Linked DNA regions of Skermanella rosea. The protein of the gene in region 2 binds, or shares a complex with, the protein of the main gene of each other region. Links are inferred from orthologs where the notes say so. Each region holds a gene or a part of one and is shown on either strand. Other genes may lie near its edges. The genes, in order: JL101_RS08120 and uvrB.

What was found.
Region 1: the proteins of uvrB (region 2) and JL101_RS08120 are in contact, whole or in part, in a crystal structure (PDB 7EGT), measured with the Thermus thermophilus proteins. The link is inferred for Skermanella rosea from one-to-one orthologs. Residues at the interface, in WP_096411307.1 of Thermus thermophilus: Glu23, Leu25, Arg26, Asp27, Gly28, Glu29, Arg30, Phe31, Arg55, Glu326, Asp327, Phe328, Glu379, Ser382, Gln383, His398, Gly400, Arg401; in WP_096412145.1 of Thermus thermophilus: His654, Arg656, Phe657, Gln666, Asp668, Glu669, Lys680, Arg681, Leu682, Ser683, Lys685, Tyr686, Ala687.

What each region holds. Positions count from the first base shown.
Region 1 is NZ_CP086111.1:1,757,558-1,773,335, forward strand. The notes cover bases 7,718-10,707. They hold JL101_RS08120 (UvrD-helicase domain-containing protein), read left to right. Parts: upstream 7,718-8,037; coding sequence 8,038-10,377; downstream 10,378-10,707. Other genes in these bases: JL101_RS08115 (hypothetical protein), read right to left, coding at 7,718-7,861; JL101_RS08125 (hypothetical protein), read left to right, coding at 10,503-10,707. In the rest of the region: JL101_RS08080 (transglycosylase domain-containing protein), read right to left, coding at 1-1,298; JL101_RS08085 (LysR family transcriptional regulator), read right to left, coding at 1,837-2,721; JL101_RS08090 (alkene reductase), read left to right, coding at 2,831-3,943; JL101_RS08095 (sulfotransferase family protein), read left to right, coding at 4,047-5,162; JL101_RS08100 (thioesterase family protein), read left to right, coding at 5,269-5,769; JL101_RS08105 (pentapeptide repeat-containing protein), read left to right, coding at 5,841-6,338; JL101_RS08110 (diguanylate cyclase), read left to right, coding at 6,439-7,473; more of JL101_RS08115, read right to left, coding at 7,505-7,717; more of JL101_RS08125, read left to right, coding at 10,708-11,711; JL101_RS08130 (50S ribosomal protein L11 methyltransferase), read left to right, coding at 11,811-12,686; JL101_RS08135 (aminopeptidase P family protein), read left to right, coding at 13,024-14,853; JL101_RS08140 (chemotaxis response regulator CheY), read left to right, coding at 15,129-15,494; JL101_RS08145 (protein phosphatase CheZ), read left to right, coding at 15,530-15,778. UniProt on the Escherichia coli protein: A helicase with DNA-dependent ATPase activity. Unwinds DNA duplexes with 3'-5' polarity. Translocates on single-stranded DNA with 3'-5' polarity. Initiates unwinding more efficiently from a nicked substrate than double-stranded DNA.
Region 2 is NZ_CP086111.1:4,191,155-4,202,716, reverse strand. What follows is about bases 6,841-9,779. They hold uvrB (excinuclease ABC subunit UvrB), read right to left. Parts: upstream 9,436-9,779; coding sequence 7,246-9,435; downstream 6,841-7,245. Other genes in these bases: JL101_RS19580 (hypothetical protein), read right to left, coding at 9,516-9,779; JL101_RS19590 (ATP-dependent Clp protease proteolytic subunit), read right to left, coding at 6,841-7,130. In the rest of the region: JL101_RS19630 (polyamine ABC transporter substrate-binding protein), read left to right, coding at 1-87; JL101_RS19625 (ABC transporter ATP-binding protein), read left to right, coding at 183-1,328; JL101_RS19620 (ABC transporter permease subunit), read left to right, coding at 1,465-2,346; JL101_RS19615 (ABC transporter permease subunit), read left to right, coding at 2,346-3,182; aguA (agmatine deiminase), read left to right, coding at 3,615-4,628; JL101_RS19605 (hypothetical protein), read left to right, coding at 4,728-5,024; JL101_RS19600 (DUF1003 domain-containing protein), read right to left, coding at 5,033-5,542; JL101_RS19595 (LysE family translocator), read left to right, coding at 5,808-6,419; more of JL101_RS19590, read right to left, coding at 6,528-6,840; more of JL101_RS19580, read right to left, coding at 9,780-10,229; JL101_RS19575 (aspartate transaminase), read left to right, coding at 10,453-11,562. UniProt on the Escherichia coli protein: The UvrABC repair system catalyzes the recognition and processing of DNA lesions. A damage recognition complex composed of 2 UvrA and 2 UvrB subunits scans DNA for abnormalities.

The DNA.
Region 1 (15,778 bases), 2.4 Mb from region 2 along the record:
TCGATGAAGCTGGGCTCGTTCAGCTTGGACAGCACCTCGACCATGCGCTGCTGGGTCGGGCCGTCCAGGCTGGTTTCCGCCGTCAGGTCGTAGCGGTCGAGCTGGTACAGGCTGGGGACGTTCAGCATGCCGAGCAGGCGGGTCCGGATCGCGTTCGCCGCCTTCTGCTCCACGAACGAAACGGGTGGCGGAAGCGGTGCATCGTTCCGGAAGCGCAACTTGATCTCGAGCGCCGCGTCGCGCAGGTCCGCGGAGATCGTGCCCTGGGACGCGAGGAGCCGCAGGTGGCTGTCGGCCAGCTCGTTCAGCGAATTGCGGTCCGCGATCAGGTAATGGGTCGGCCGGCGCTGGGCCAGCAGCAGGCTCAGCACCTGCTTGTAGATCTCCGCCTGGCGGAGCCGTTCCAGGCCGTTGCGGGGCGTCTGCTTCAGGATCGCGTTGGCGTCCTTGAAATCCGTGCCGTACCAGGCCCACAGGCCGTCGCCCAGCCCGTTGACCTCGCCGAAGCCGAGGCGGGCGGTCAGCGGCGTGGAATTCAGATAGTCGACGACGATGCGCCGGCGGGCGAAGGTGGTGTCCTGGCCGTCCAGATAGGCCCGCACGCTGGCCGAGATCATCTGGCGCAGCTTCTCGGTCGCCCCCGAGGTCTGGCCGTCGGGCGAGTGGCGGTACTTCTCGATCTGGGTCGCCAGGGTGCTGCCGCCGGGGATGCGCATGCCGGGATTGAGCCACTGGGCGGGCAGCCCCAGGATGGCGAGGGCGAAGCGGTCCCACTCGACCGCGGGGTTCCGCTTCGGGTAGGTCGGGTCGAGCAGTTCCCGGTTCTCGATGAAGAGCAAGGTGCCGACCACCAGGGGCGGCACGGAGTCGAAGTCGTCGTAGACCCGCTCGGGATAGCGGGCCGTATAGAGGATCGACCCGTTGCGGTCCTTGAGGGTCAGGCCGGCGCGGGTCTTCTCGCGGAACACCGCGAAGCCGCCGTACTCGACGAAGTCGGCCAGCTCGGGCGAGGTCCGGGCCTGCTGCTCGATCCGGAAGCCGTTGCCGGTGAGCGCGTCGATCGCCTTCGGGATCTCGGTATAGCCGAGCCGCTCGTTGTAGGGACCCTGGGTCGGGTACTTGACCAGGGTGCTGGCGCCCGGCTCGACCTGATACGTGAGCTTCTCGCCGTACTTGGTCAGAACCCCCGCCTGCAACCAGGAGGTCCGCATCTCCTGGTAGCCGACCCAACCGGTGCCCGTGGCTGCGGCGACAAGCACTCCACAGATCAGCCAGCGCTCCCAACCGAAGCGACGCATCAAGACATGCCTTCCCGAAACAATATTGGCACCGGTCCGAAACGATCGCCGGATCGGCTTTATCAAAGGCTAGGCTGGCGTGGTTAACAAACTGTTTTCAGCGGTACTTCCACTTCCGAAAAGGTCAGGTGTCCCTATTATGTGACACCTGATGGATGAGACCTCCGGCCGGGCATGGAACGACTTCAGGAAGCCGATGTGAAACATTTTAGATAAACCGACTCACTTCGTCGGACTCACCGCGAAAGCCCGGGGTCTCTTCGGCGGCACTCCCGGACAATACAGCCATAGAGTGCGGAATCATGTGAATGCGTTCATACCCGAACACCCCCGGATCGGGCATGATGGCCCTCAGTTGCCCGTCGGCAGCAAGCGGGAGCGATCTCAGATCAGCCGGGACCATGACCCGGCTTCTCCGTCAGAGGAGACCCCGGATTGGACTAGGCTCCACCGTCCGTAGACACTGCCCTGGCCGCGGGCGGTGGAGCCTCGTCGATCAAGCGTCATACAGGAAGCCACGCGACCGCCGATGGGCCGGTCACCGTCCCGGTGTCCCCAGCGCCGCCTCCAGCGCGGCGATGAAGGCGCGGACCTTGGGCGGCACCAGCCGGGGGCTCGGATAGACCGCCCAGATCGAGATTTCCTGCGGGTTCAGCGCCTCGAAATCGATCCGGACCAGGGCGCCGGAGGCCAGTTCCGTCACGACGTCCCAGCGGGACAGCAGGGCGATGCCCAGGCCGCCGATGCAGGCCTCGCGGATCGCCTCCACGCTGTTGCTCGCGAAGCGTCCCGAGACGCGCACTTCCCGTGCCTTTCCCGGGGCGTCGAATGGCCAGGACCCGGTGCCGCTCAGCACCAGGCACTCGTGCTCGGCCAGTGATTCCACGGTATGGGGAGTTCCGCAGCGCTCCAGGTAGGACGGGGCCGCGCACAGCACCCGCGTGTTCGGCGCCAGCCGGCGGGCGATCAGCGTGGACTCTCGCAAGCGCCCGATGCGGACGGCGACGTCGATCCCGGCGGCGACGATATCCACCACGCTGTCGGTCAGCTCCAGGTCGATGCGCAGGTCCGGGTTGGCGTCGAGCAGGGCCGGAACGAGCGGGGCCACCACCTTCCGGCCGAATGAGGCCGGCGCCGTCACCCGGAGCAGGCCGCTGACCCCCTGTTCGGCCGGAGCCAGGCTGGCGCGCGCCGCCTCCTCGATCTCCAGCATGGCCTGGGCATGGGGCAGGAAGGTCTCCCCCTCGGGGGTGAGGGAAACCGACCGTGTCGTCCTGTGCATCAGGCGGACGCCGAGACGTTCCTCCAGCGAGGCGAGGCGCCGGCTGGCGACGGTCGGGGTGACGCCCAGCCGGCGCGCGGCACCCGACAGGCTGCCGGCCGCGACCGCCTGGACCAGGACCGAGAGTTCGTCCGTTTCCATGGATTGTGTCGTATTCCGATAAACCGGTTTGTCAGAATAGGGTGGTACAACGGATTCCGCCACAGTGCCATGTGACGTGACGAACTTCTTTGCCTCAGGGAATCCAAGCATGTCAGTCGAGTCCCTCTTCACGCCGGTCCGTGTCGGTGCCGTCAGCCTGTCCCACCGCATCGTCATGCCGCCGCTGACCCGCATGCGGTCGCGCCAGCCGGGCGACGTGCCGCAGCCGATGAACGCCCAGTACTATGCGCAGCGGGCCACCCAGGGCGGCCTGATCATCGCCGAGGCGACCGACGTGTCGGAACAGGCCCGGGGCTATCCCGGCGCTCCCGGCATCTACTCGGCCGAGCAGGTGCAGGGCTGGCGTCTGGTGACCGATGCCGTGCATGCCAAGGGCGGCGTGATCTTCCTCCAGGTCTGGCACACCGGCCGGATCTCGCACTCGTCCATGCAGCCGGGCGGTGCCCTGCCGGTGGCCCCGTCGGCGGTCGCCGCCGCCGGGACGCACATGACCAGGACCTTCGAGCCGGTCGCCTTCGAGACGCCCAGGGCGCTCCGCGAGGACGAACTCCCCGGCATCGTGGATGATTTCCGCCGCGCCGCGGTCAATGCCCGGGAAGCCGGCTTCGACGGCATCGAGATCCATTCGGCCAACGGCTACCTGATCGACCAGTTCCTCCAGACCGGCACCAACCGCCGCAAGGACCGCTATGGCGGCTCCATCGGGAACCGCGCCCGCCTGCTGCTGGAGATCGTCGACGCCGTGGGCGCCGCCTGGAGCTCCGACCGCGTCGGCGTGCGGCTGTCCCCCTGGGGCCGCTTCAACGACATGAGCGACGAGGACCCGGGCGCCCTGTTCGACCACGTCACGACGGAACTGGGCACGCGGGGCCTGGCCTACCTGCACCTGGTGGAGCCGCGGGCCGACCAGAACAGCGACACCAACGCTCTCGACCCCGAGGCGCCGGACGCCTCGTCGCGGTTCAAGAAGAGCTTCGGCGGCACCATCATCGCGGCCGGCGGCTTCACGCGGGAGACGGCGCCCCAGGCCGTCGCGGAGGGCAAGGCCGACCTGGTGGCGTTCGGCCGCCTGTTCGTCGCCAACCCGGACCTGGTCGAACGGCTGCGGCGCGGCGCCCCGCTCAACCGCTACGACCGTCCGACCTTCTATGGCGGCGACGCGCGCGGCTATATCGACTATCCGGCGCTCGCGGACGCCTGAGCGCGGACCGAGGAGCGCGAACGCAACTCCGGGGCGGTTCCGGCGGTTCTTCTGATCCAGGCCGAGTGCCTGGATCAGGCAAGACTCGTCGTCAAGGACCGAAATGGCCGGAACTGCTCCACCCCGCTGGTTTCATCCCCTGGTCGGCGCCGACCGCGCCACTCTCCGATGGGCGCTGTCGGCCAACGGACCGATAGCGCCCGAGCGCCGGGCCGCCGTCTGGGCGACGCGGATCGGCGCCACCTACCGCCGGCCCTTCGTGGCGTTGGAGAAGAGGCGGGTGCGGCGGCGTCTGGCCGAGGCCCCGCCGATGGCGCCGCCGGTCTTCATCGTCGGGCACTGGCGCAGCGGCACCACCCACCTCTACAACGTCCTCAGCCGGTCGCCGCAATGGGGCTGGGTGCCGCCCTTCGCCGCCGCGCTGCCGTGGGATTTCCTGGGCATCACCGGCCCGATCCGGACGATCCTGGAAGAACATCTGCCGAGCGACCGGCTGATCGACAACATCCCCGTGACACCCGACTCGCCGCAGGAAGACGAACTGCCGCTGGCCCTGATGACCAGCGTCTCCTACTACCACGGCCTGTTCTTCCCCAGCCGTTTCGAGGAGCATTTCAACCGCGGCATCTTCTTCGACGGCTGCACGGATGAGGAGATCGCGCAGTGGCGCGCCGCCTTCGGATATTTCCTGGACAAGGTCTCGCTGATCCGGCCGGGCCTTCCGCTGCTGCTGAAGAACCCGGTGCACTCCGCCCGCATCCCGCTGCTCCGCGCGATGTGGCCGGAGGCCAAGTTCATCCATATCCACCGCAATCCGTTCGTGGTCTATCCTTCGACGCGCCGGACCTTCGCCACGCTTTTGAGCAGTTTCGCGCTGCAGGACCCGTCCCGAGTGGACCTGGACCGGATCGTGCTGGACCTCTATCCGCGGCTGATGGACAGGCTGCTGGCCGACGCCGCGGCCTTGCCGGAAACACATTACGCCGAGATCCGCTTCGAGGATTTCGAGCGGCAGCCGATCGCGGAACTGGAGCGGGTCTACCGCACGCTCGGATTGCCGGGCTGGCCCGAGGCGGAGCGGCATTTCCAGGTCTATCTCGACGGTATCCAAGGTTACGCCAAGAACCGCCACCGGTACCCGCCCGACGAGGTGGACCGGGTTGGCCGGCACTGGGGCGCCCTGATCGACCGCTGGGGCTACGCGCCGCCTGCCGGATAGGGATGGCGATGGCCTGGATGCCTGATGGCCTGGACAAACGAGAAGGCGCATTTCCGGCCGGACGGCGCTATCGTCCTGTCCCCTGGACATCATCGGGTGACCGCCAATGACCGATCCCCTGCTTCGCCTCCACTCGGAAACCGTCCGGCCGGAATGGATCGACTACAACGGCCACATGAACGTCGCCTACTACGTGCTGGCGTTCGACCACGCGACCGACCGCCTGCTCGACCACGCCGGCCTGGGTGCGGCCTATGTGAAGGCGGAGAACCGGTCGGTCTTCGTGCTGGAGATGCACGTGACCTACGAACGGGAGGTCAGGCAGGGCGACCCTCTGGCCTTCGCCACCCGCATCCTCGGCGTCGACGGGAAGCGGGTCCACCTGATGCACGCCATGCATCACGGCACGGAGGGGTGGCTGGCGGCCACCAACGAACTGGTGCTGATGCATGTCGATCTGGGGGCCCGGCGTTCATGCCCCCTGCCGGATGCGGCGCGCCTGCTGCTGGACGAGGTGCGGGCCTCCCAGTCCGGCATGCCGGTGCCGCCGCAGGTCGGCCGGGTGATCGGCCTCGGGACGTGGAAGCCGGACCGCCCGTCCGGGTGAAATCGTCCGTACGATCGCCGTAATCCGAGATTAGTTTGGCTTCCGCGTTTGTGTGACCTATCTAGGGCATCATGAAGCGTACCATCTCCGCCGTGCTCGCGGCAGCCCTCCTCGCCATTTCCACCTCCAGCGCCTTTGCCGACTGCACCGACCCGGCGGCACCGGATGTCAATTGGCGGCGGTGCTATCTGGACGGCCGGGATCTCCGCAAGGTCAACCTGCAGGGTGCCATGCTGCGCGATGCCGGCTTCACGAGGACGAAGCTGGGCGATGCCAACCTGACCGGCGTGGATGCCTATCGCGCCAAGTTCTTCAGTGCGAACCTGGCCGGAGCCACGTTGGACGAGGCCCGGCTGATCGAGGCCGACCTTACGCGGGCCGTCCTGACCGGAGCCTCCCTGGTGAACGCCGACCTGCGCAACGCCCGGTTCATCGATGCCAATCTGCGCAACGTCAACCTGACGGGCGCCCGGCTCCAGGGGACGGATTTCCGCAATGCCGACCTGACCGGGGCGACCTGGGTGGACGGCAGGATCTGCGTCGAACCGTCCATCGGGCAATGCAACTGATGCCGCATGATTCCGGCGATGGTATCGACGCTTGCAAGTTCCTACTCCTTAGGTCATAGCCTACGCCCGAAGTTCAGGTTCTGGCGGGGATGGCGGCATCATGGAGCAGGCGAGCAACTGGGCCGATCGTGCGATGGCGCGGATGGCTGCCGAATCGCTGCCGCCCACGCCCCAGCATTTCGCCGTCTGGTACAGCTATTACAGCGGCGATCTGCCCGACCTGACCCGCGCCGTCGACAAGCTGGCGGAGGGCGGACAGGCGCTCACGGCCGAGCACATGGCGGAACTCCACGACAGGTTCTTCAGCCTGGACCACGAAAAGCAGGCCATTCGCGAGGCGGGCGCCCGGATCCAGGGCGCGCTGAGCCATCTGCTGGACCTGCTGCGCGCGTCCGGCGCCGGCAGCGACCGTTACGGCAAGGCGCTCCAGCATTTCGGCGAGCGCGTGGAAGTGCGGGAGTTGGAGCAGCTCAGCGCATTGGTCGATGCGATCGCTGCGGAAACGCAGCTGATGGCCGAGCATAACCGCAAGCTGCACAGCCAATTGCAGTCATCCAGCAGCCAGATGGACGAGCTGCGCCGCAACCTCGACGTCGTCCGCCAGGAAGCGATCACCGACTCCCTGACCGGGCTGTTCAACCGGCGTCTGTTCGACGCGTCCCTGGCCGAGGCCGTGGCCCGGGCGGCCCAGACCGGCCGTCCGCTGAGCCTGCTGATGACGGATATCGACCATTTCAAGCAGTTCAACGATGCCCATGGCCACACCATCGGGGACCATGTGCTGGCCCTGGTCGCGCGGACGGTCAAGGAGTCCATCAGGGCGACCGACACGGCGGTCCGCTACGGCGGCGAGGAGTTCGCCGTGATCCTGCCGGACAGCCGCGTGGCCGACGCGGTCAGGATCGGCGAGCAGATCCGGAAATCCGTCGCCTCCAAGAAGCTGGTCAACCGGTCGAAGAACGTGACGCTGGGCACCATCACCCTGTCGGTCGGAGTAGCCCAGCTCGCCCGCGACGAGGCGGCGGCGGACCTGATCAAGCGGGCCGACACCGCGCTCTATGATGCCAAGCAATCCGGGCGCAACCGGGTCGTGGCGACGGGGACTCGGGACAGGGATACGGGGCAGGGCGGCTAGACCCGATCCCGGGAAAGTCGCGTGACGCCGGTCAGGCCGGCTTGCGCGGCTTTGCGCCGCGGTTGTTGATCGCTCCCAGCAGCCCGGTCGCCGGAGGTGCGCTCGGCCGAGGCGCGCGCAGCTTGGGCAGCTTCATGGTGCTGGTGGCTTCCAGGGCCGCGTCCGTGGCGTCGTCCGCGATCCGGCGCCGCACGTCGGGCTCCAGCGTCGCGAAGGCGCGCGACGCGAAGTCCATGCCGATCTGGGACCGCGTCTGCTGGACCTGGCGCAACGCCTTGGAAACCAGCGTGCACTCCAGGGAGGTCATCCCGCTGAAACGATCCAGAACGTCGGCGAGGATCCCGATGGCTTGAATCGTATGGTCGTCATCGAGGCGCAAGGACGGCATGGGCGACTCCGGTCAACAATCGCTATCTTCTAACATGGGCCGCCGGGTCCGGTCGAGGGTAACCCACCCCTTTTGAGCGCTCGGCGTACGATTGTCATCGTGGTCGCTCCAGATCATGTCAGGAACCTTCAACAAGTCCTTAAACTCGGGACCGCCGGCGGAGTATAGTCCTGCCCATGTCCGATCCATTCCACTATGACGACCCGCTGAACGACGCCGTTCCGGCGGTCTCACCGGCGACGGCCCCGGCCGCGCAACGCTTTCGCTACTTCGACGGCCTGAACGAGGTTCAGCGCGAGGCGGTCGAGACGCTGGACGGCCCCGTGCTGGTGCTGGCCGGCGCCGGCACCGGCAAGACCCGCGTCCTGACGACCCGGCTGGCCCACCTGCTGATGACCCGGCGGGCGTCGCCGTTCCAGGTGCTGGCCGTGACCTTCACCAACAAGGCCGCGCGCGAGATGCGCGAGCGGGTCGGCGCGCTGATCGGCGCCCCGACGGAGGGCTGGTGGATGGGCACCTTCCACGCGCTCGCCGCCCGTATCCTGCGCCGCCACGCCGAGCTGGTGGGGCTGAAGAGCAACTTCACCATCCTGGACAGCGACGACCAGATCCGGCTGGTCAAGCAGCTCCTCAAGGCCGAGAACATCGACGACAAGAAATGGCCGGCCCGCGCCGTGCTCGGCGTCATCGAGCGGTGGAAGGACCGGGCGCTGACGCCGGACAAGCTGAAGCCGCAGGATGGCGGCGACATGGCGGGCGGCCGCGTGGTCCAGCTCTACCGGACCTACCAGGAGCGGCTGCAGAGCCTGAACGCCTGCGATTTCGGCGACCTGCTGCTGCACAACATCACCCTGTTCCAGGCGAACCCCGAGGTGCTGGCCGATTATCAGCAGCGATTCCGCTACCTGCTGGTCGACGAATACCAGGACACCAACGTTGCCCAATATCTCTGGTTGAGGCTGCTGGCCCAGAAGCACAAGAACATCTGCTGCGTCGGCGACGACGATCAATCAATCTATGGTTGGAGAGGGGCAGAGGTCGGCAACATCTTAAGGTTTGAGAACGACTTCCCCGGCGCGAAGGTGATCCGGCTGGAGCAGAACTATCGTTCCACCGGCCACATCCTTGCCGCGGCGGCAGGCGTCATCTCGAACAACCAGGGGCGGCTGGGCAAGACGCTGTGGACGCGGTCCGACCATGGCGAGCGGGTCAAGGTCAGGGCATTGTGGGACGGCGAGGAGGAGGCCCGCTGGATCGGCGAGGAGATCGAGGCGCTTCAGCGCGCCAAGGTGCCGCTGAGCCAGATCGCGGTCCTGGTCCGCGCCGGCTTCCAGACCCGCGAATTCGAGGAGCGCTTCATCACGCTGGGCCTGCCGTACCGCGTCATCGGCGGGCCTCGCTTCTACGAACGGCAGGAGATCCGCGACGCGATGGCCTATCTGCGCATCGTCGTCCAGCCGGACGACGATCTGGCGTTCGAGCGGATCATCAACGTGCCCAAGCGCGGCGTCGGCCCCGCGACCATCCAGCAGCTCTACCAGCTCGCCCGCGCCCGCGGCATTCCCCTGACAGAGGCGACGTGGCAGCTTGTCCAGACCGACGAGCTGAAGCCGAAGATGCGGACGACGCTGCGCAACCTGATGACCGACTTCGACCGCTGGCGGACCCTCGGGGCCAATACGCCGCACACCGACCTGGCCCAGATGGTGCTGGACGAGTCGGGCTATACCGACATGTGGAAGGCGGACAAGACGCCGGAGGCGCCGGGCCGGCTGGAGAACCTGAAGGAACTGGTCGCGGCCATGGGCGAGTTCGAGAATCTCGCCGGGTTCATGGAGCATGTCAGCCTGGTGATGGACAATGCCGAGGCGAGCGGCACCGAGATGGTCAGCGTGATGACCCTGCACGGCGCCAAGGGGCTGGAGTTCGACTATGTCTTCCTGCCCGGCTGGGAGGACGGCCTGTTCCCCAGCCAGCGCTCCATGGACGATACCGGCATCGCCGGGCTGGAGGAGGAGCGCAGGCTGGCCTATGTCGGGCTGACCCGCGCGCGGCGGCGCGCCCATGTCAGCCATGCCGCCAACCGGCGGATGCACGGCTCCTGGGTCACGGCGATCCCCTCGCGCTTCGTCGGCGAACTGCCCGAGCAACACATCGAGACCGATGCCGCACCCGGCCTGTCCGCCGCGCCCGCGCCCACCTTCGGCGGGGCAGGCGGGTTCGGGAGCAGCTTCGGCGGCGGTTTCCGGGATTTCGGCGGCGGCTTCGCGTCCAGGCCGCAGCGCCAGCCCCCCGGTCCCCGCACGGGTCCGGTGATCGAGGGCAGCGCCTTCGAGGTGTCGCCCCGGAAGCGGCCGGACCAGCCGCTGAAGCGCGGCATGCGGGTGTTCCACCAGAAGTTCGGCTATGGCACCGTGAAGGCGGTCGACGGCGACAAGCTGGAGATCGACTTCGAGCAGGCCGGCACCAAGAAGGTGCTGGACAGCTTCGTCGTTCCGGCGGAGAAGGCCGGCTGAGCCGTTCGGCGCCGAAAGGTGCGGCCCTTCCGTTAACGCTTCCGCAAACAAACCCGCTGTTCAATGGCCCGATCGGGATTGCCGGTCGGGTACCGGCGGCCGACCATGTCTGGTGGGCGGGGTGGATGATCAAGAATCGCCAGATAAATTATGAAACCCTGGTCTGCCGGGAGGGACGCTGGCTCATCCACTGCATCGTTCCGGAGGAGGAGGACGCGGTCGCGATCGGCCGCCACCTCCTGTCGGAACCCGGCATCGAGGAGTTCAAGGTCGTGCGCAACCGGACCATGCTGTCCGGCTTCACCACCAAGCGGGAAATCCTCCACGAGATCCGGCCGCCGGTGAAGGAAAAGGCCATGGTGATCAAGGGCCGGATCGACCGCCCCGTGGTCTGCGAGCAGCTGGACGACATCTACGGCTTCCAGAGCCGGATGATCATGGGGCGGCTGTTCCGCCTGTTCCTGGACAAGTACCAGATCACCGCGTCCGAACTCCTGCACAACTGGACCTACCTGCGCAAGCTGTCCGAAGCGGGCAACATGATCCATGCGGCGGTCCATCAGGTCGCGATGGCGCAGGCGAACGAATTCAACATCCCGGCAAAGGACCGCATCCGGCATGTCGAGGGCCTGGTCCACCAGGCGATGAACCGGTCCCGCGACTTCTACGCCGAGCGGCGGCGGCTTCCCCGGTTCGAGACCGCCAACCTCGACCATGTCAGCCGGCGGATCCATGCCCGAAGCGGGCCTGAGAACTGGTCCTTCACGATGCTGTGCCTGCTGGCCCAGCATCTGATGGGTTACGGCTCGGTCGGCGGCAAGATGGAGATGCTGCTGACCCTGATGACCGAGGATCTGGATCCCGGCCTGAACACCCTGTTCGAAGGCGTCGTCGCCGACGCGCTGGTCACCTCCGACATGGTGAAGGACCTGATCGGCCCCCGGGCGAACCTCGCCGAATCGCTCTGCGCCCTGGCCGATTTCCTGCACGGGCGCAGCGATCCCAAGCAGCTGAGTCCCAACCTGGCCAGGATAGGTGCCCTGATCTCGCGCGGTGCCGGCGAGAACTGCCGCCTCGTCCTGCTGGAACGGCTGATGTCCGAACTGAAGCGGGACCATCCGCTCGACCGCAAGTGTCCCGAGGCCGACGGCGCGCTTCTGGAAAGCGTGATCGAGCATCTGCGCGGCCCCGACGGGGAACTGCTGGGCGGCGATGCCGCGGAAGCCGCCATATCCGCGCGGCTGGTCCGGCAGCGCCAGGCATTCCTTCGCGATCTCGGCATGATCGAGGTCGCCGACCAGCTTCCGGGCAAGTGGAAGCCGAACGTCGTGTAGGCACGGGGGCAAGGACGGGGGCGCCGGACGGGGCGCCTTGCGCCCGCTCCGGCCATCGCCCATAAACGCGGCTTCCCTCAACGCCGGGTTTTCCGTGTCATGACCATTCCCGATCTCTGGCGCATCGCGCTCACCGTGCCCGAAAACCTGGTGGCCTTCTTCGCCGACGCCGTGGGCGACCATGCGGTCTCGGTCTCGACCTTCGAGGTCGAGGAGGGGGTGAGCTGGCTGGTCGAGGCGATCTCCCACGGGGAGCCCGACCGGGCCTGGCTGACGGCGCGGATCGCCGTCCTGGCGGAGGCGATGGGAATCGCCGAGCCCGAGATGGTGATCGAGCCGGTCCCCCAGCTCGACTGGCTCACCCGGTCGTACAAGAGCTTTCCGCCGATCCGCGCCGGGCGCTGCTTCATCTACGGTTCGCACCACGAGGGCGGGGTGCCGCCGTCCTCCGTCGGGCTGCTGGTCGACGCGGCGACGGCCTTCGGATCCGGCGAGCATGCGACGACCTACGGCTGCCTGGTGGCTCTGGACCGGCTTTCCAGGCGTTTCCCGGTCCGGCGGGCGCTCGACATGGGCTGCGGGTCGGGAATCCTGGCGCTCGCGATCGCCAAGCTCTGGCATGTCCCGGTCGTGGCTTCCGACATCGACGCCGAATCGGTGCGCGTCACCCGCCTGAACGCCCGGCGCAACCAGGTTTCCTCCCTTGTCCGGGCGGTCGGCGGCAACGGCTACAAGGTGGACGCGGTCCGGCGGGGCCGGCCCTACGACCTGATCGCCAGCAACATCCTGGCCCGGCCGCTGGCCCGCATGGCACCGGACCTGCGCCGCGCCCTCCGGCCCGGCGGCTACGTGGTGCTGTCGGGATTGCTGGACCGGCACGAGAACTGGGTGCTGGCCGCCCACCGGTCCCAGGGACTGCGGCTGGTCGGCCGGATTCCGGTCGGCGAGTGGCGGACTCTCGTCCTGCGCGGCTGAGGCCCGTCCGGGAAGTCCCGCTTCACGCCGGTATTCGTCCTTGCGCGGCTGGGGAGGGGGTTCTAGCCTTCCGTACTGCAGGCAGTTTCGGCAACCAGAGGAAGGTTCCCCCGTGGAGGGCATCGCGACGGCTTCGGGCGAGTATGGCGGAGACGGCTCCCTTGACCGGCTGCTGAAGCAGGCCGGGCTGGGCCGCTCGGCGGCGGATATCAGGGCCCTGGTCGCCGGGGTCGTCGCGGCCCCGGCGGGAACCGACCCGGACGCTTGGCTCGAACTGCTGGGAGGGGCACGCCTGCCGGCTGCCCTGGTCGCGGAACTGAGGGCGCTGCGGGCCGCGATGGCGGCGGAACGGCATTCCCGGCTGGTCGCCGTCCCCGACCATGCCGCCCGCGTCGCGGCGTTGCGGACCGAGCTGTCCAGGCGCGGACTGTCGGGGTTCGTGGTGCCCCGGTCGGACGAGCACCAAGGTGAATATGTCCCGGCACGCGCGGAGCGGCTTGCCTGGATCTCCGGGTTCACCGGATCCGCCGGGCTGGCCGTCGTGCTGCTCGACCAGGCCGCCATCTTCGTCGACGGGCGCTACACCCTGCAGGTCCAGGCGGAGGTCTCGCCCGCGCTGTTCCAGTACAAGCACCTGACCGAGGATCCCCATGCCGAATGGATCGCCGCGGCGCTGGCCCGGGGCGGCCGTCTCGGATATGATCCCTGGTTGCACACGGTCGGCTGGGTCGAGCGCCTTCGCGCCGTGATGGGGCGCGTTGGCGGAGACCTGCTGGCGTGCCCGGACAACCCCGTCGATGCGGTCTGGCCCGACCAGCCGCCGGCGCCCCTCGCTCCCGTGGTGCCCCACGACCTGCGTTTCGCCGGCAAGCCGGCGGCGGAAAAGCAGGCCGACGTGGCGATGGCCCTGAAACAGGCCGGGCACGCGGCGGCGGTGCTGACGCAGCCCGACTCGATCGCCTGGCTGCTCAACATCCGGGGCGGCGACGTCCCGCACACGCCGCTCCCGCTGTCCTTCGCGATCATCGACGACGAGGGCGCCACGGATCTCTTCGTCGACCGCCGCAAGCTGGTGCCCGGCCTCGAGGAGCATCTGGGCAACCGCGTGGCGATCCGCGAGCCGGACGAGTTCGGTCCGGCGCTCGACCGCTTCGGCGGGATGGCCGGCGCGAAGGTGAGGGTCGATCCGGCCTCCGCCGCCGCCTGGATCTTCGACCGGCTGCTGCTGGCCAATGCCAAGGTGGAGCGCGACTCCGATCCCGTCATGCTGCCGAAGGCGCGCAAGAACGAGGTCGAGCTGGCGGGCGCCCGCGCGGCCCATGCGCGCGACGCCGTCGCGGTCACCCGCTTCCTGGCATGGCTCGCCTCGGCCGGTCCCACGGGCGAGGTGGGCGAGATCGCGGCCGCGGCCAAGCTGCTCGACCTGCGGCGCGGGGGAGACCTGTTCCGCGACCTCAGCTTCGAAACCATCTCCGGATACGGGCCCAACGGCGCCATCGTCCACTACAGGGTATCCCCCAGGACCGAGCGGCGCCTCGCCCCCGGCAGCCTGTACCTGATCGACAGCGGCGCGCAGTACCTGGACGGCACCACCGACATCACCCGGACGGTTGCGATCGGCGAGCCGACTCCCGAGATGCGGGAGCGCTTCACGCTCGTGCTGAAGGGGCACATCGCCATCGCGACGGCCCGCTTCCCCAAGGGCACGACCGGGTCCCAGCTGGACAGCCTCGCCCGCCACGCCCTGTGGCAGAAAGGCCTGGATTTCGACCATGGCACCGGCCACGGCGTCGGAAGCTATCTCAGCGTCCACGAGGGGCCGCAGCGGATCTCGAAGGTCGGCAACACGGTCGCGCTGGAGCCGGGCATGATCCTGTCCAACGAGCCCGGCTATTACCGGACCGGCGCCTACGGCATCAGGATCGAGAACCTCGTCGCGGTCCAGCCCTGCGCGGACCTGGAAGGCTCGGAGCGGCCCATGCTGTCGTTCGAGACGCTGACCCTGGCCCCGATCGACCTGGCACTGGTCGAGCCGGCCCTGCTGACCTCGGCGGAGATCGCGTGGCTCAATGCCTATCACGCCCGCGTCCGCGAGGCCCTGGTGCCGCAGCTTGACCCCGCGACCGCCGCCTGGCTGATCCAAGCGACCGATCCGGTCATGGCCTGAACGCCGGCGCTTCGCCGGAACAGGTCCCGGTATGCGGGCCGGGTCGGCGAATGGGCATATGCGCGCCGGTTTAAACGCAATATTTACGCTCGCACAGCATGGTGGACGCTGCAGCATTCGGCCGTAGCCGTCGGGTCGCATGCTGCCGCGAGTTCTTCGAATGGCGGCGTCCGGATCGGCGGAGTCCGGGCGCTGCTGATGGAATGGGCGGGTCGCGGCGACCGGACGGATCGCGTGGCACGGCCATCGTCAACGGATGTATTTTGGAGCACACCATGAAGATCCTTGTGGTCGATGATTATGCAACCATGCGGCGTATCGTCCGTAACCTGCTGACTCAGATCGGTTATTCCGATATCGAGGAAGCTGGCGACGGCGTCACCGCGCTCGCCAAGCTGCGCGAGAGCAAGTTCGGCCTGGTGATCTCCGACTGGAACATGGAGCCGATGACGGGTCTTCAGCTTCTCAAGGAGATCCGCGCCGACAACAAGCTGAACGGCACGCCCTTCATCATGGTCACCGCCGAAAGCAAGACCGAGAACGTCGTTGCCGCCAAGGAAGCCGGCGTCAACAACTACATCGTCAAGCCTTTCAACGCCGACACGCTGAAGCAGAAGATCCAGTCCGTCATCGGTGGGTGACGGGCACGGGTACGGGGGCGGTGGTGGACAGGCTGTTGCAGCTCACCGAAGACGAGTTCGAGCATATCGAGGATACCGTCGCGCGCACCGCGAAGGGCCGTGCCTTTCTGCGGCGCTACGCCCAGCGTGCTCAGGGCGGCGTGGCGGATGATATCCGGATCATGCTCGAACAGATGCGGTGCCTGCTGACGCAGGGAGCTCCGATCTCCGGCGGAGCGTCGCATCTCGAGGTCCTGCGGCGCGAACTGCTGGAGATGGCCGGCTCGATCGAGAAGGCCCGCCGC
Region 2 (11,562 bases):
CAGAACATGTTCACCGTCTCGGCCGTGTCGCCGGCGGCCGAACGGCTGCGTACCCGTTCCTGGACCCGGGTCAAGACCGGCCAGTAAGCGGGTATCGCCGTCCAAAGGAATCAAGCCCCGGCCGGTCGCGACGGCCGGGGCTTCTGTTTGCCGGATGCCGTGATCGCAGGGAGAACCCGGAAATGGCTCAGCCCAACCGCAAGATAAAGCTGGAACCCTGGCAGGATCCCAAGGAACAGCCCTATGTGAGGATCGAGAAGGTCACGAAGAAGTTCGGCGACTTCACGGCCGTGGACGACGTGTCCCTGTCGATCTACCGGGGGGAACTGTTCTCGCTGCTGGGCGGGTCGGGCAGCGGCAAGACCACGCTCCTGCGCATGCTGGCCGGCTTCGAGATGCCGACCTCGGGCAAGATCTTCATCGACGGCGTCGACATGTCGAACATTCCGCCGTACGACCGCCCGGTCAACATGATGTTCCAGAGCTACGCCCTGTTCCCGCACATGACGGTCGAGCAGAACATCGCCTTCGGCCTGAAGCAGGACCGCGTGCCCCGCGACCAGATCCGCCAGCGCGTCGCCGAGGTGCTGGACCTCGTCCAGCTCGGCCGCTTCGCCAAGCGCCGGCCGCACCAGCTTTCCGGCGGCCAGCGGCAGCGCGTGGCGCTGGCCCGAAGCCTCGTCAAGCGGCCCAAGCTGCTGCTGCTGGACGAACCGCTGGGCGCGCTCGACCGGCGCCTGCGCGAGCAGACCCAATTCGAGCTGGTCAATATCCAGGAGCAGGTCGGCATCACCTTCGTGATCGTGACCCACGACCAGGAGGAGGCCATGACCATGTCGTCCAGGATCGCCGTGATGAACAGTGGCTGGATCGCCCAGGTCGGCACGCCGGCGGAAGTCTACGAGTACCCGAACTCGAAACACGTGGCCGAGTTCGTCGGCTCGGTCAACATGTTCGCCGGCCGCATCCTGGAGGACGAGCCCGACCATGTGCTGATCCAGTCGGAGGAGGCGGGTTGCGACCTCTACATCAACCACGGCGTCCCCGTTCCGCTGGGCACTCCGGTGTCGGTCGCCGTCCGGCCGGAGAAGATGGCGCTCTCCAAGGAGCCCCCGGCGACGGGCGGCGGCCGCAACGCGACCCGCGGGACGGTGCGGGAGATCGCCTACCTGGGCAACCTGTCGATCTATCTGATCGAACTGGAGTCCGGTAAGATGGTCCGCGTCACCCAGCCGAACTTCAGCCGGCTGACCGAGATGCCGATCACCTGGGAGGACCGCGTGTACGTCACTTGGCAGCCCTTCGCGGGCGTCGTGCTGACCCAATGAGGGGGCTCCGATGAGCAGGCAGGGTTTCGTTCCGCTGGGAGACCGCATGAGCAAGGACGCGCCGTCGCCGGGCTTCGATCTCGGCCAGTTCCTTCCCGTCCGCCTGGTGCTGGACCTGCTGCGCCGGCTGGGCCTGATGGGGCGCGGGCTGGTCATCATGGTCCCGTATGTGTGGCTGCTGCTGTTCTTCCTGATCCCCTTCGCGATCGTGCTGAAGATCAGCTTCTCCGAAGCGGCGATCGCGATCCCGCCCTATACCGCCCTCATCGAATGGGCGGAGGAGACGTACCTGACCATCCGGCTGAATTTCGGCAGCTACCTGTTCCTGCTGACCGACAGCCTGTACGCGGTGGCCTATCTCAATTCGCTGAAGATCGCCTTCGTCTCCACCGTGCTGTGCCTGCTGCTGGGCTATCCCATGGCCTACGGCATCGCCAAGGCGCCCCAGGCCTGGCGCGGGCCGCTGCTGATGCTGATCATCCTGCCGTTCTGGACCTCGTTCCTGATCCGGGTCTATGCCTGGATCGGCATCCTGAAGCAGGAGGGGCTGCTCAACAATTTCCTGCTCTGGCTGGGCGTGATCGACGCGCCGCTCCAGATCCTCTACACCGACACGTCGATCTATATCGGCATCGTCTATTCCTACCTGCCGTTCATGATCCTGCCGCTCTACGCGACCCTGGAGAAGCTGGACGACACCCTGCTGGAGGCGGCGGCGGACCTCGGCGCCAAGCCTTTCACGGCGTTTCTCAGCGTCACGCTGCCGCTGTCGGTGCCCGGCATCGTCGCCGGCTCGCTGCTGGTCTTCATCCCCGCCGTCGGCGAGTTCGTGATTCCGTCCCTGCTGGGCGGGCCCAACACGCTGATGATCGGCGCCGTGCTGTGGAACGAGTTCTTCGCCAACCGCGATTGGCCGGTCGCCTCGGCCGTGGCGATAGCGCTTCTCCTGTTCCTCGTGGTCCCGATCATGCTGTTCCAGTATTACCAAGGCAGACAGCAGGAGGTGGCAAGACAATGATGCGACGTTCCAGCTTCGTGCTCACCATGATGGCGTTCGGCTACGCGTTCCTCTACGTGCCGATCATCCTGCTGATCATCTATTCCTTCAACGAGAGCCGCCTCGTCACCGTCTGGGGCGGTTGGTCCACCAAATGGTATGCGGGACTGCTGCACAACGACCAGATGCTGGCGGCGGCCTGGCTGTCGCTGCGCATCGCGGCGCTCAGCGCCACCTTCTCGGTCGTGCTGGGCACGCTGGCCGGGATGGCGATGGCCCGGTTCGGCCGGTTCCGCGGCAGGACCCTGTTCGGCGGCATGATCACGGCGCCGCTGGTCATGCCGGAGGTGATCACCGGCCTGTCGCTGCTGCTGCTGTTCGTCTCCCTGGAACAGTTCATCGGCTGGCCCGAGGGGCGCGGCATGACCACCATCACCATCGCCCACATCACTTTCACCATGGCCTTCGTCGCGGTCATCGTGCAGTCCAGGCTGGTCAGCCTGGATGAATCGATCGAGGAGGCGGCAATGGACCTGGGCGCCCGGCCGGCCAAGATCTTCTTCGTCATCACCCTGCCGATCATCTCGCCGGCCATCGTGTCGGGCTGGCTGCTGGCCTTCACGCTGTCGCTGGACGACCTCGTCATCGCCAGCTTCGTGTCCGGCCCGGCCTCGACCACGCTGCCCATGGTGATCTTCTCCAGCGTGCGCCTCGGCGTGACGCCGGAGATCAACGCGCTGGCGACGATCATCGTCGCCCTGGTGACGACCGGCATCATCGTGGCCGGAGTTTTCATGGCCCGCCAGGAAAGAATCAGGAAGCAGGACGAACAGATGGCGGCTGCGTCGAACGCCTGAGTTTTTCGGCTTTTCTTCGCCGGGGCGGGATTCGTCTTCATGCGCGGGGCTGCACTATCTCATGCGCGGCGCGCATGGCGGCCCCGGCGGAGCGGGGCGGGGGGTTGTCTTTCTCCGGGCAGGGGAATAACTTCTTCATCAGGTGAAACTGCTGAAGAGGCGTATCGTGAATTTCCTCGTGTTCCTTGGCCTGCTCCGTCTCGGCCCCGCCGCCCAGACCCGCTTCCAACGTCCGGCCACATCGTCCGAGTGGTTCCCGGCCCAGCATCCTCCGACCAGGCGCCGCGATTAGAGCGCTTCGGCCTCGTTTCTTTTTTCAAAGAAAATTTTCCGATTATCCCGGCCGGGTTCGCTCCCGTTCCGGGAGGTTGCCAAGATCGCGCCCCGGTGGTTAGTGTCACCGGGGCGTATTCATTGAGGGGGTATCAGACCATGTCCACTCCAGCCGCGGACGGTTTCCGCATGCCGGCGGAATGGGAGCGCCACAGCCGCTGCTGGATGGCGTGGCCCTGCCGCCCCGAGACTTTCGCCGGCGGCATCGATGCCGCCTGCGCCGCCTATGCCGAGGTCGCCCAGAGCATCGCCCAGTTCGAACCCGTCGCCATGGTGTGCAACCAGGCCGACGTGGCCGAGGTGTCCCTGGCCTGCGGCCCGGGGATCGAGGTGCTGCCCATGCCGATCAGCGACAGCTGGATCCGGGATACCGGGCCTTCCTTCGTCGTCAACGACGCGGGCCGGGTCGCCGGCGTGGATTGGGGCTTCAACGCCTGGGGCAACAACTATCCGGACCATCAGGTGGACGCCGAACTGGCGAAGCACATGCTGGGGCATCTGGGACTGCCGCGCTATCAGGCGCCGCTGATCCTGGAAGGCGGCTCGTTCCACGTGGACGGGGAGGGCACCCTGATCACGACCGAGGAATGCCTGCTCAACCCCAACCGCAATCCCAACCTGGGCAAGGCGGAGATCGAGCAGCACCTGAAGGATTATCTCGGCGTCCGCCAGGTGATCTGGCTGGGCCGCGGCTATGAGCAGGACGAGACCGACGGCCACATCGACGAGATCGCCTGCTTCGCCCGGCCGGGCGTGGTCCTGGCTCTGACCACCGACGACACCGGCGATCCCAACTTCAAGATCTTCCAGGACAACCTGGACCGACTGAAGGCCGCCCGCGACGCCCATGGCCGCGAGATCGAGGTGGTGCCGCTGCGCCAACCCCACCGCCGCGACCATAACGGCGTCCGCCTGACCCTGTCCTACACCAATTTCTACATCGCCAACGGCGGCATCGTGATGCCGGCCTACGAGGACACCGCCGACGACGAGGCCTTCCGCACGCTGCGCAAGGTATTTCCGGACCGGGAAGTGCTCCAGGTGCCGGCGCTGGACATCGTGAAGGGCGGAGGCGGCATCCACTGCATCACCCAGCAGCAGCCGGCCGGCTGAGTTGGATTATGGGAAGCTGCGTGACTCGGCGGAAAAGTTGTGTCATCATGAGGCTGGACGACCGTTAAGCACCCCTCAACCAGCCTTCAGGTGCGGGTCATGAACGTCAACATACCGCCGGTACAGCCGCCGATCGTCTCCAAGCCGTACAATGCGGCTTCGGCGGCCTATACGGTCAACCCGGCCATGGCGGCGGCCATGCAGACCGCGACCGTCACACGGACCCAGACGGTCCAGGCACCCGCTCCGGTCTACAAGGCCGAGGCGCCCCGGCGCGCGATGAGTTCGACCGAGACCGGCCAGTCCGTCGATACGACGGCCCAGGCCATCTCGTCGCGAACCTCCGGGGGCGGGGCGGCGAAGGGACGGGGCAGCCTGGTGGACATCCGGGCGTAGGTCCCGCTTTATCGGGAAGAGGGCGTCCCCGAATTCACCGCCTCGATTTCATCCAACACGGCCTCGGGAGCGACATCCCGGGTGATTTCGTCAAGCTCGGCATCGGCCTTCGTCCTGACGTCCAGGCGATCGGCGATCTGCGACACCAGGACTGTGAACTTGGTGACCTCATGCTCGGACAGGAGACTGATCTGAAGGTCGAGGTCGGCCCGCTTGTCAGCCGCCGCCGCCATACGGTTCTGACTGATCAGCACGAAGGTGGAAAGGAAGATGGCTTCCACCGATGCGATCATCGCCAGTACGACGAAGGAAGGGTCCCACTGGGGAATGCCGGGAACCCAGCCCAGGTTCGCGACGATCCAGAACCCGAAGAAGGTCAGGTGCAGATAGACGAACCGCATGCTGCCTGTGAAGTGGGTGATGCCTTCGGCGATCCGCTCCTCCAGGGTCGCTTCCACCTCTTCCTTCCGCCGCCGCCGCTGCAACGCCTGGATGTTCCGCTCCAGCGCTGAACTCATTCCGGGAGGCTGCGGCGGCGGATAGGTCGGGCCGCCTCCCGTATCTTCTTTGAAGTAGGCTTTTCCGTTCCGGCCCTGTCCGCTCATTCATTCCTTCCTCAAGCCGTTTCACCCGACCGGGGCTTGCCCCCGGGAGCACCGGCCTGAAAACCGACCATGTCGCGCGGCGTTCCCGACACATAGCTGCGATCGCATGCGCAGCGATTTGGCGCGGCCGGCGGTCAGTGATAGCATCGCCCGTCATCACCGTCTGGCGGGGACCGCCGTGAGCATCGACTTCCTGATAACGTCCCTCATCGTCGTCGCGTCACCCGGCACCGGGGTCCTGCTCACGCTTGCGGCGGGCCTTTCACGAGGGTTTCGGGCGAGCCTGATCGCAGCGTTCGGATGCACCCTGGGCATCATCCCGCACATGGCCGCGGCGATCATGGGCTTGGCGGCGCTGCTGCATACCAGCGCGCTGGCGTTCCAGATCCTCAAATATCTGGGCGTGGCCTACCTTCTCTATATGGCCTGGAACACGCTGAGGGAGCAGAGTGCGCTCCGCGTGGAGGAGGACGTCACTCCCCAGTCGGCGGTCCAGGTGATCGTCTCCGCTGTCCTGGTCAACATCCTCAACCCGAAGCTGTCAATATTCTTCCTCGCCTTCTTGCCGCAGTTCGTCAGCGCCACCGAACCGCATCCGCTCCCGCGCATGCTCGAACTGAGCGCCGTCTTCATGCTGCTGACCTTCGCCGTCTTCGTCGGCTACGGGATCTTCGCCGCGTCGATCCGGAGCCAAGTGATCTCGCGGCCCCGCGTGCTGGTCTGGATGCGGAGGACCTTCGCCGGTGCGTTCGCCGCATTGGGGGCCAAGCTTGCGCTGGCGGATCGGTGATTGCCAACCCGGGCGGCGGGGAGTCGCCCCTCCATCGAAACACAAAAAATGCGGGCCGAAGCCCGCATTTTCATCTCGCCATCTTGTTCGAAGCGCCAGCCCCGCCCCTCACTCGACTTCCTGGGCGCCCTGGACGATCCGGCTGACGATGCCGTAATCCTTCGCCTCTTCGGCGGACATCCAGTAGTTCCGGTCGGTGTCCTTCTCGACCCGCTCCAGCGGCTGGCCGGTTTCGCGGGCGATGATCTCGTTGATGCGGCGGCGCATCTTGATGATCTCCTTCGCCTCGATCGCGATGTCCGTCGCCCGACCGCCGGCGCCGCCCAGCGGCTGGTGGATCAGGAAGCGGGTGTTCGGCAGGCAGAGCCGGTTTTCCTTCTTCGCGGCCAGATAGATGTGGGCGCCGGCGCTGGCGACCCAGCCGGTGCCGATCATCTTCACCTGTGGGGTGATGAACCGGATCATGTCGTGGATGCTGTCGCCCGACTCCACGTGGCCGCCCGGCGAGTTGATGATGATCCGGATCGGATCGTCATTCTCCACCGCCAGGGCCAGAAGCTGGGCGCAGGTGCTTTCGGCGACCTTCTGGTTGATCTCGCCGAAGATCATGACCGTGCGCGACTTGAACAGGTTTTGAAGAACCGTGCTGAACGGTGCCGGGGTCGGCTTGGGCGTCTCTTCCTTCGGCTCTTCGTCCATGACCCAAAACATCAAATTCTCCTCGGACCTCACACCGCGCAGAGGCGCACGGCGAATTTCGTTCGCATGACTTGCATAGCCGGATTTGCCGGCGGGTTCAACCGGCACCGGTTGGCGGTTCGGCCTATCACGGCCCCTTGCGCCGCCGCCCCCTCGGCTTGCCCCGCCCGTCGGCGGCGCCGCGCGCGGGTGACGCCCGGCCGCTCCCGTCGGGAACGGCGCGGTTGGTGCCCAGGCCGATCGCGGGGGCGTCGCCGCCGTCGATCCCCAGGTCCATGGCCTCCAGCCGGCGCAGCTCGTCGCGCAGGCGGGCGGCCTCCTCGAACTCCAGGTCGGCGGCGGCGGTCTTCATGCGGCGTTCCAGGTCGGCCATGTAGGACTTGAGGTTGTGGCCGATCATGTTGTTGCGGTCGGCGTCTCCGGTCTTCACCGTCACCCGGTCGCCGCGCTCGTAGACGCTCTCCATGATGTCGGAGATCTGCTTTCGCACCGACTCCGGCGTGATGCCGTTGGCCTCGTTGTAGGCCTTCTGCTTCTCCCGGCGCCGGTTGGTCTCCTCGATCGCCGCCTGGAGGCTGTTGGTCATCCGGTCGGCGTACAGGATCGCCCGTCCGTCCACGTTCCGCGCCGCCCGGCCGATGGTCTGGATCAGCGAGGTGCGGGACCGCAGATAGCCTTCCTTGTCGGCGTCCAGGATCGCCACCAGCCCGCATTCCGGGATGTCCAGGCCCTCGCGCAGCAGGTTGATGCCGATCAGCACGTCGTAGGCGCCCAGCCGCAGGTCGCGGATGATCTCGATCCGCTCCAGAGTCTCCACGTCGGAGTGGATGTAGCGGACCTTGATGCCGGCTTCGTGCATGTATTCGGTCAACGCCTCGGCCATCTTCTTGGTCAGGGTGGTGACCAGCACCCGCTGGCCCTTGGCCGCGCACTCCTTGCACTCGGCGATCAGGTCGTCCACCTGGGTCTCGGTCGGGCGGATGATCACCGGCGGGTCGGTCAGGCCGGTCGGGCGGACGACCTGCTCGACGAAGACGCCGCCGGTCCGCTCCATCTCCCACGGGCCGGGAGTGGCCGAGACGAACACGCTCTGCGGCCGCATCTCGTCCCATTCCTCGAACTTCAGCGGCCGGTTGTCCTTGCAGGACGGCAGGCGGAAGCCGAAGTCGGACAGCGTCGATTTCCGCATGAAGTCGCCGCGGTACATGCCGCCGACCTGCGGCACCATCACGTGGCTCTCGTCCACGATCAGCAGCGCGTTCTTCGGCAGGTACTCGAACAGCGTCGGCGGCGGCTCGCCGGGCTGGCGGCCGGAGAGGTAGCGGGAATAGTTCTCGATGCCGGCGCAGCTTCCGGTCGCCAGCATCATCTCGATGTCGAATTGGGTCCGCTGCTCCAGCCGCTGGGCCTCCAGCAGCTTGCCTTCGGCCTCGAACTCGGCCAGCCGGACCTTCAGGTCGTGCTGGATCTGCTTGATCGCTTGGTGCAGCGTCGGCTTGGGCGTCACGTAGTGGCTGTTGGGGTAGATCTTGACCGCCTGGAGCGCCATCAGCTTCTCGCCGGTCAGCGGGTCGATCTCGAAGATCCCCTCCAACTCGTCGCCGAACAGCGAGAACCGCCAGGCGCGGTCCTCCATGTGGGCCGGGAACAGCTCGACGGTGTCGCCCCGCACCCGGAACGTTCCACGGCCGAAACCAAGGTCGTTGCGCTTGTATTGCAGGTCGATCAGGCGGGACAGCAGCTCCGACCGGTTGACCATCATCCCGGTCTGGAGGCCCAGCGTCATCTCGGAGTAGGTCTCGACCGAGCCGATACCATAGATGCACGACACCGACGCCACGATGATCACGTCGTCGCGCTCCAGCAGCGACCGGGTGGCCGAGTGGCGCATCCGCTCGATCTGCTCGTTGATCGAGCTTTCCTTCTCGATATAGGTGTCGGTGCGCGGGACGTAGGCTTCCGGCGTGTAGTAGTCGTAGTAGGAGACGAAATACTCCACCGCGTTGTTCGGGAAGAAGCTCTTCATCTCGCCGTAGAGCTGGGCGGCCAGGGTCTTGTTCGGCGCCAGCACCAGGGCGGGGCGCTGGATCTCCTGGATCACGTGGGCCATGGTGAAGGTCTTGCCCGACCCGGTGACGCCCAGCAGCACCTGCTCGCGCTCGCCCTGCTGGATACCGTTCAGCAGTTCCTCGATCGCGCGCGGCTGGTCGCCGGCCGGCTTGTAATCGGACACGATTTCAAGCCGCTTGCCCCCCTCCAGCTTCGGCAGGGCGGCGGCTTTCGGCATCAGCATGGGCATGGATGGGGGCATTGTCATGGCTGGTAAGATATTCAACGCGGACACCCGCTGCCAGTCCCCCCGGAGCGAATCCGTTCACGAAAGGATCGCGTCCTGCATCAGCGTCCGCGGGAAGCCGCCGCCGCGCGCACGGGCACCGGGCCGAGGGACTTCTTGCCGGGCTTCGCCTTGCCGCCGCCCGCGTCCTGCCCGCCCAGCAGGCCCTTGGCCCGTGCCTGCTCGATGCGGGCCTGGGCCGACGCCACCATGGCGGCGATCGCCGGCCAGGCCTGTTCGGTCGCGGAACTGACGGTGCCGTCCATCTTCAGGACCTCCCCGATCCACCGCTCGAAGTCGGAGGCGCAGACCGCTCCCTTGGGCGCACCGTTCGGAAAGCTGATCGTATCCGGAAAAACCACCAGGCCGCGGATCCGCAGCAGGGGGAAGCGGCGCTTGAAGGCGAGGTTCAGGGGTTGCAGTTCCAGCAGCGGGTTGACGCAGGTCGTCGTGCCGCCCCGGTTGGAGATCTTCCAGGTCCGGGAGAACTCGCTGCCGGTCACCTCCCCCTTGGCGGAGGCGGCCACCGTCCCGATCAGCACGATGCTGGATGGCAGGCGGATGATGTGCTCGATGCAGACGATGCGGCCCTGTTTGTCGATGATTCGGACGTCGTGCAGGGAGGGATGGTTCAGGTTGTCGATGGTCCTGCGCAGAGTGATCCGCTGGCCTTTGACCTTCGGCGGAGGTGGTGGCCTGAAAGCGTACAGCACAGCCATGCCCAGCACGATGAATGCGCTGTAGACCAGCAGTTGGGTGAGGCCTGGGGCGTGCACCGCCGTATGCTTCCATCTACTAAAGTGGAGAAGGGTAAGAACTTTAGCATAGGCGGCACGCGACAGTCGACTCTCGTGCGGATCCTGCGCGCGACGAGGGTGCCCGGACGCACCGTATCCATCGGCCGTGCCGCTTGCACGGGGGAGGCGGCGGGCGTAGGGTCTCCGCCGCGTAGATTCAACAGACTTCGCCCAGATCGAAATCCGCACCGGGTCCCATGCCATGCCGTTCATCGCCACCCGCTTGAGCAACATCAAGCCCTCGCCGACCATCGCCGTCACCCAGAAGGCCCGTGAGCTGAAGGCCGCCGGCCGCAACATCATCGGCCTCGGCGCCGGCGAGCCCGACTTCGACACCCCCGAGAACATCAAGGAAGCCGCGATCGCGGCGATCCGCTCGGGCGATACGAAGTACACCGCGGTGGACGGCACCCCGGCGCTGAAGAAGGCGATCTGCGCCAAGTTCAAGCGCGAGAACGGCCTGGACTACACGCCGGAGCAGGTGACGGTCGGCACCGGCGGCAAGCAGGTCCTGTACAACGCCCTGATGGCGACGCTGAACCCCGGCGACGAGGTGATCGTGCCGGCGCCCTACTGGGTCAGCTATCCGGACATGGTGCTGCTGGCCGACGGCGTGCCCGTCCCGGTCGAGTGCCCGGCCGACACCGGCTTCAAGCTCCAGCCCGCGGACCTGGAGAAGGCGATCACGCCGAAGACCAAGTGGCTGATCCTGAACAGCCCCAACAACCCGACCGGCGCCGCCTACACCCGGGCGGAGCTGAAGGCGCTGACCGACGTGCTGGTCCGCCATCCCCATGTCTGGGTGATGACCGACGACATGTACGAGCACCTGAACTATGACGGGTTCGAGTTCACGACCCCGGCCCAGGTCGAGCCGTCGCTGTACGACCGCACCCTGACGGTCAACGGCGTGTCCAAGGCCTATGCCATGACCGGCTGGCGGATCGGCTACGCGGCCGGTCCGAAGGAGCTGATCAAGGCGATGGGCGTGATCCAGAGCCAGAGCACCAGCAACCCGTCGTCGGTCAGCCAGGCGGCCGCCGTCGAGGCGCTGAACGGCCCGCAGGACTTCATCAAGGAGCGGGCGGAAGCCTTCAAGGAGCGCCGCGACCTGGTGGTCTCGATGCTGAACCAGGCGAGCGGCATCAAGTGCCACAAGCCGGAAGGCGCCTTCTACGTCTATCCCTCGTGCGAGGGCACGATCGGCAAGACGACCCCGGACGGCAAGGTGATCGAGACGGACGAGGACTTCGTCACCTACCTGCTGGAGTCCGAAGGCGTCGCGGTGGTCCAGGGCTCGGCCTTCGGCTTG